DNA from 3 places in the Trinickia sp. Z7 genome. Region 3 is predicted to be linked to each of the others. Evidence: predicted binding sites of a transcription regulator. Region 3 holds the regulator's gene; each other region holds the start of a gene.
What was found. Region 3 encodes LexA, which represses DNA repair genes until DNA is damaged. Its sites were predicted from a motif close to ACTGTATNNNNATACAGT; they were not measured.
Positions count from the first base shown of each region.

Region 1: a site for LexA is predicted at 1,369-1,386, ahead of dinB (DNA polymerase IV). Genes of this name have one in related genera too.
Region 2: a site for LexA is predicted at 1,256-1,273, ahead of imuA (translesion DNA synthesis-associated protein ImuA). Genes of this name have one in related genera too.

Region 1 is NZ_JAUEQW010000001.1:428,330-430,595, reverse strand. Features, by position in the region: gene QQS38_RS01930 (methyl-accepting chemotaxis protein) at 1-1,288, shown strand, start outside; gene dinB (DNA polymerase IV) at 1,397-2,266, shown strand, end outside.
Region 2 is NZ_JAUEQW010000006.1:269,492-271,757, forward strand. Features, by position in the region: gene QQS38_RS13620 (helix-turn-helix transcriptional regulator) at 69-959, opposite strand; gene imuA (translesion DNA synthesis-associated protein ImuA) at 1,286-1,993, shown strand; gene QQS38_RS13630 (Y-family DNA polymerase) at 1,923-2,266, shown strand, end outside.
Region 3 is NZ_JAUEQW010000007.1:144,304-146,569, forward strand. Features, by position in the region: gene QQS38_RS14615 (CysB family HTH-type transcriptional regulator) at 1-499, opposite strand, end outside; gene lexA (transcriptional repressor LexA) at 888-1,535, shown strand; gene QQS38_RS14625 (hypothetical protein) at 1,567-1,896, shown strand; gene QQS38_RS14630 (DUF2939 domain-containing protein) at 1,991-2,266, shown strand, end outside.

The sequences.
Region 1 (2,266 bases), on a different contig from region 3:
CGGCGCGGATGTCGCGGCCGCCGAGCAGGCAGCGAAGGCCCGCGATCAAGCGATGGCGCTCTCGCGCGAGAACCGCAAGCAAGAAGCCGACGCCATGCTCAACGCAGGCTTGGCCGACGCTTCGGAGCGTTTCGATTCGGCATTGCAGACGCACCTCGCGTACAACGATCAGCTTGGCAAGGAAGGCGCGCAGCGCGCCCGCGCATTGATCGAGCGCGCGAACCTGCTGGAAATCGTGAGCTCGCTCGCGGTCATGGCTGGGGTGTTCGGCTTGGGCGTCGTTGCCGCGCGTTCCATCACGCGGCCGCTCGAGCGCGCCGTCGCGTTCGCGCATCGGGTCGCACGAGGCGATCTGAGCACCGCGGCCGGGGCGACGACTCGCGATGAGACCGGCCAGTTGCTGCGTGCACTCGATGAGATGAACGGCAACCTCAGCGGCATCGTCGCGAAAGTGCGCGGCGGCAGCGAGACGATTTCGACCGCGACGGCCCAGATCGCCGCGGGCAATCTCGATCTATCCTCGCGCACGGAGGAGCAGGCATCGTCGCTGCAACAGACCGCCGCGAGCATGGAGCAGATCACTTCGACGGTCAGGTTGAACGCGGAGAATGCGCAGCAGGCGAGCGTGCTGGCGTCCAGTGCGTCCGATGTGGCGCAAAAGGGCAGCGGCGTGGTCGGTCGCGTGGTCGACACGATGACGCAAATCAGCGCTCGCTCGACGAAAATCGCGGACATCACGGGAATGATCGAGGGCATCGCCTTCCAGACCAACATCCTCGCGCTGAACGCGGCAGTCGAAGCCGCGAGAGCGGGCGAGCAGGGCCGTGGGTTCGCCGTCGTGGCGAGCGAGGTGCGCAGTCTCGCCCAACGCTCGTCGAGCGCGGCGAAGGAAATCAAAGATCTGATCGCCGCCTCGGTGGAAACGGTCGCCGAAGGCTCGGCGCTCGCCGGCGAGGCCGGTACGACGATGACGCAAGTCACGCGAGCGATTTCGCGCGTGACCGACATCATGGGCGAGATCGCCGCGGCCTCGGAGGAACAACGCCGCGGCATCGAGCAAGTGGGCCTCGCGATTTCGCAGATGGACGAGGTGACGCAACAGAACGCGGCGCTCGTCGAGCAAGCTGCGGCCGCTTCTCAATCGCTCGATGAGCAGGGGCGGCAATTGAACGACGCCGTCGCCTTCTTTCGCACCACCGGCGCGACCGGTGCTCGCGGGCTCCCGAACGTGAGCGAGCCCAAGGCCATGGCTGCGATGACGGGTGACGATTGGTCGTTGGCCGTGTAAGGGGCGAGCAAATGGCGTGGCGGTAGGGCGCTCGCGCCAAGCAGACTGGAACACCGATGATCGCGCCGCTTGTAATGATTACTGTGTTTTTGTACAGTAACGCTCACCTTGAGCACGCGCGCACCGACTTCCCCGCCCTCCCATCCGGCGCCCCCCGGCGCTGAGGTTGCGCTCGCGCGCAAAATCATCCACTGCGACTGCGATTGTTTCTACGCATCGGTCGAAATGCGCGACGATCCGAGCTTGCGCGGCCGGCCGCTCGCGGTGGGCGGGCGGCCCGAGCAGCGCGGCGTGATCGCCACGTGCAACTACGAGGCGCGCCGCTTCGGCGTGCATTCGGCCATGTCCTCGGCGCTTGCCGTGCGCAAGTGCCCGGGGCTCTTGATTCTGCCGCCGGCCATGGAGAAGTATCGCGTCGCATCGCGCCAGATCATGGCGATTTACCGCGACTACACGCCCATCGTCGAGCCGCTGTCCCTGGACGAAGCCTATCTCGACGTCACGCTCGCGCCGCATTGCAAAGGCAGCGCGACCTTGATGGCCGCCGAAATTCGCGAGCGCGTGCGCGCTACGGTGGGCGTGACGGTATCGGCGGGTGTCGCGCCGAACAAATTCGTCGCGAAGATCGCCTCCGATTGGAACAAGCCCGACGGGCTGTTCGTCGTCCGTCCTCACGAGGTCGATGCCTTCGTCGCCGCGCTGCCCGTACGAAAAATCTTCGGCGTCGGCAAAGTCACCGCCGCCAAGCTCGAGCAATTGGGGGTGCAGACCTGCCGGGATCTGCGCGAGTGGTCGCTCGTCGATCTCCACCGGCGCTTCGGCGCATTCGGACGTAGGCTGTACGAGTTGTCGCGCGGGAACGATCGTCGTTCGGTGCAACCCGATCAGGAGCGCAAGTCGATCAGTGTCGAAACGACGTACGTGAACGATCTGCGTACCCTCGATGAGTGCGCGGCCGAGCTGCGGTTGCTGGCCGAG
Region 2 (2,266 bases), on a different contig from region 3:
GCCCGGTTCAATCTGGTCCAACCTGGCCCCGGCGCAGCAACCGCTCGCGGCAACGTCGACGTCGGCTCTCACACCGCTTGCAACTTGCCCGCGAGAAACGCGAGCTGGCTGCGATTGCGGGCACCGAACTTTTCGCGCAGCTGGCGCAGGTGATAGTCGACGTTGTGGACGGTCGTATTGAGCCGCGCGGCGATCGCTTTGTCCGACATGCCGACGACGACAGCGCCCAAGATGCGCTGCTGCAGTTGCGACAGCCCGTTTGCGCTTTCTTGACGACAGATCGCTTGCACGTATGCAGCGCAGCGCTGGTGCAGCGATAGCCCCAAGCCGATCGCCTGGGCGATGACGCTATCGGTGATCCATTCGCAATGCTCGGGCGGCCCGGCGAACATGATGAGCGCGCGCATCGACGTGCGCGGGATCGGCAAGCTGAAGGCCAGGCCGCTCGCGAGACCGTTTTCGCGCATGCCGTCGAAGAACCGCCGCAGCGGCGGATCGATACCGTCTTTGCGCGAGGCGTTCACGAGCGAGCGCATGTCCCACACGTGCGGCCGGCTCGATTCGAAGGCGCGTCGCATATGCGGATCGCGCAGCAGATAGCCGCCTTCGAGCGCCCGCGGCAGCAAGTCCGTCGACAGGTAGTTGCGCAGCACATAGGCGTGTTCGGGCTGCTTTCTCGCGTCGAGCTTCAAGGCGGCGTAACCGAGGCCGCTAAAGCCGATGATGTTCAAAATGCCGCGAATCATGCGAATGCGTTCGTCGGTCGTGCGAGCCGCGCCCAGTTCCGCGGCGAGGAAGGTCGCCTCGCCGGTCTCCTCGGCGCGCGCGATCGGGGTCACGTCCATTTCGTCGATATAGCGAATCTCGCAATGCGCGCTCGACTTGAAATCGGGCGAAAGCGCCGATGTCGATGCGCAGTGCAGGTCTTCGCGTTCGTCGACCACGTCCAGATATGACATGGGGGTTCCTATCTATCGTTGTTTTTTGGAAGCGAGTGCAGCGCCGGGCGGCTTGCGAGAGGCGCGGATGGAGACGGCGGGCCGTCGGGTTGCACCTGCGGGTAGCACCTGCTGTCTCTGAAAGGATTTTATTGACGGCGTCCGGTCCGTGCCGCTTGGTATTTCGTAGTAGGGAAGGCTGTGAGGCTACGAGGTGCAGGGGAATTTACGAGATATCGTGGCGCGGGTGAAAGGTACGAGAAAAGCGGGCGACATAAAAAGTTCCAGTTCCGCTATGCTCGATTGCGTGTAATATCCCTGTATGGATATACAGTATTGGTGTGCCGATGCTTGCCGCTTCCCTCCGTGCCGAAGAGATTCACCCGTCGCTATGGCGCGCCTCGCAGCTTGCGCACGGCCGAACTCGCGTAGTGGAAACGGGCTATCCGGCGTTGTCGGCCGAGTTGCCCGGCGGCGGTTGGCCTCTCGGCGCGTTGGTCGATTTGCTCGTCCAGCAGGCGGGGATCGGCGAACTGCGGCTGCTGCGGCCTGCTTTGAGCGCGCTGGGCGAACGGCCGATCGCGTTGTTGCAGCCGCCGCAAGTTCCGAATGGCTTGGGGCTCGGCTATATCGGGCTGCCGCTCGATCGGCTCTTGCATGTCAAAGCGCCGAAAACGGGCGATGCGCTGTGGGCAGCCGAGCAAATCCTGCGGGCCGGCAGTTGCGGCGCGTTGATCTTCTGGGCGCCGTATGCGCAGCCGCCGTCGCTGCGGCGTCTGCATCTCGCGGCGCAGTCGGGCGAAACCCTGTTCGTGATGGTGCGGCCTTCGACGGTTGCGCAAGACGCCTCGCCCGCGCTGCTGCGGTTGGCGCTGCGGCCTTCGGCTGAAGGGCTGATGGTCGATATCGTGAAGCGACGAGGGCCCTCGCGCACGGAGCCTTTATCGATTCCTCTTCAACCTACGCCTGTTTTGCTGTCTCGCCATGCGCGTCTTTCTCGCCGTCCATTTGCCGAAACTGGCGCTCGAAGTATTCCGGCCGAAGTGGCTGCCTGAGCCGCCGGGCGGCAGCGTTGCGCTCGAGAAGGACAAGGTCGTCATCGCCGATGCGGCGGCGCGGGCGGTCGGTATCCGTCTTGGCATGAAGCGCGGCGGGGTGCTCACGCTGTCTACCGATGTTCATCTGTACGAGCGCGATGCGGGGCGCGAAGCCGCGGCGCAACGCGAAGTCGGTGTGGCGCTGATGCGGTTCTCGCCCGATGTCGCGCTTGCCGACGAAGCGGTGGTCATCGTCGAAGTCGGCGCGAGCCTGAGGCTTTTCGGCGGTCT
Region 3 (2,266 bases):
GCCACGAATAGCACGGAAACGTGACGATGTCGGCGAAGCGATCGAGCGCCTCGGTGGAAATGGCGATGTCCGCATCGCCGTCGATGAGCATTTGCGCGATTTGCCGCGGGTTGCCCTGGCGCAACGCGAGCTGCACCTTCGGAAAGACCTGAGTGAACTCGCGCACGACCTTGGGCAACGCGTAGCGCGCCTGAGTGTGCGTCGTCGCGACGACGAGGTGCCCCGTGTCCTCGTCGGCGAATTGCCGCGCGACGCGGCGCATGTTCTCCGCATCGAGCAACATGCGCTCGATCAACTGATGCACGGCTTTGCCTGGCTCGGTCAAGCCGGTGAGCCGCTTACCGCGGCGCACGAAGATATCGACGCCCAGCTCGTCTTCCAAATCCTTGATTTGCTTGGACACGCCCGATTGGGAGGTGAAAAGGGAGTTGGCCACCTCGGTCAGGTTCAAGTTGCGGCGTACCGCTTCGCGCACGAAGCGTAGTTGCTGGAAGTTCATGCTGACCTCTTCGACAAAGCGCGAGTGTTGTAATCGATCGATGCGAACGGCCGGGTCGCGCTCACGCACCGCTCGCCCCAGGACGCCTACATGAGGGCGCAAGAATCATCGGCGGCCGCCGCGTCCCAACGACCGTTGCGATCTTCGCCCAAGGACTTCGGGCCGCGCGTTCAGGCGCTCAGCGGCACCCCCCTGCCACGTCCGGCTCCGGGCCGGGCAGGCTCGGAGCGGCCAGTCTATGCACTCCTGCTTATTCCGAAAACAAATAAATCATCATTCCTTAATTCCTTTTTCTGCTAAGCGCCCACTGCGGGGTCGCAACATAGCACTTGTGTTCCGGCGAGTACTGTATAAAAATACAGCGACTGTCTATCCATACAGTGGCGCTATGACCAAACTTACCGCACGGCAACAGCAGGTTTACGATCTGATCCGGCAATCGATCGAACACAGCGGGTTTCCGCCCACGCGGGCGGAGATCGCGGCCGCGCTCGGCTTCTCTTCGGCGAATTCGGCCGAAGAGCATCTGAGGGCGCTCGCGCGCAAAGGCGTCATCGAATTGGCCGCCGGGGCATCGCGCGGCATCCGGCTGCTGGCGTTCGAGGACATGCCGCATCAATTGTCGTTGCCGCATCCGGCGTTGATGCAGTTGTCGTTGCCGCTCGTCGGGCGTGTGGCGGCCGGCAGCCCCATCCTCGCCCAGGAACACATTGCGCAACACTATGCCTGCGACCCCGCGCTCTTTTCGAGTAAGCCCGATTACCTGCTCAAGGTGCGCGGGCTATCGATGCGCGACGCCGGCATCCTCGATGGGGATTTGCTCGCCGTGCAAAAGCGCAGCGAAGCGAAGGACGGACAAATCATCGTCGCGCGGCTGGGCGACGATGTAACGGTCAAACGGCTGAAACGGCGGCCGAACGGCATCGAACTGATCGCCGAGAATCCCGATTACGAGAACATCTTCGTCCAAGCCGGCAGCGCCGATTTCGCGCTCGAAGGCATCGCGGTGGGGCTCATCCGCCCCACCGAATTTTGACTCTGAACACGCCACACGCTTAGGAGACGCCATGGATCGCCTTGCTCGCCTCATGCCTTTTCGCGCTTTCGGCCGCCTGCGTCACTTGCGCAGCCTCATTCCGTGCCCGCCGCTCGAGACGGTTCGCGCAAATGCCGCACATCAACGCGAGGAGGATCCGTGCGCCCGCATGCAACCTTCCGCGCTACCGGCGTTCGCGCGCGTGTCGCTCAACAACGCATTGCATGCCGAGCCGGCTCGGCGGGCGCCCGTGCGGGTCTACCACGGCGCGTCGCGCGTCATTCTCGTCGGCACGATCGACGCCGTTTGCAAAATGATCGACCGGTGCATTGCGGACGAACGCGCTGCGGCAACCACATAATGCAACCCATCGTGGGTTTCGCCACGCTCGTTAGGGATCGTTTCGGCGCGGTCGTTGTCTCTAAGGCTTGGACCTCGACAAAGACCGACCCCTTATGACACAAGAGAAGACACAAGCGAACCGCACGGCAACCCGAAAACCCCTCGCTGCCGCCGTTGTGACGGGCGTTGCGATCGTGGTGCTGGTGCTCGTCGTCTTAGTTTACGCATCGCCCTATCTGGTGCTGAGCCGGGTGCGTGACGCGGTGCAGCAGCGCGACGCTCAAATGATTAATCGTTATGTCGACTACCCGGCGCTCCGTGCGAGCTTGAAGCAGCAAGTCACGGAAATGCTGAGCCGACGAGTTCAAACGCAAAAATTGCAGCATCCG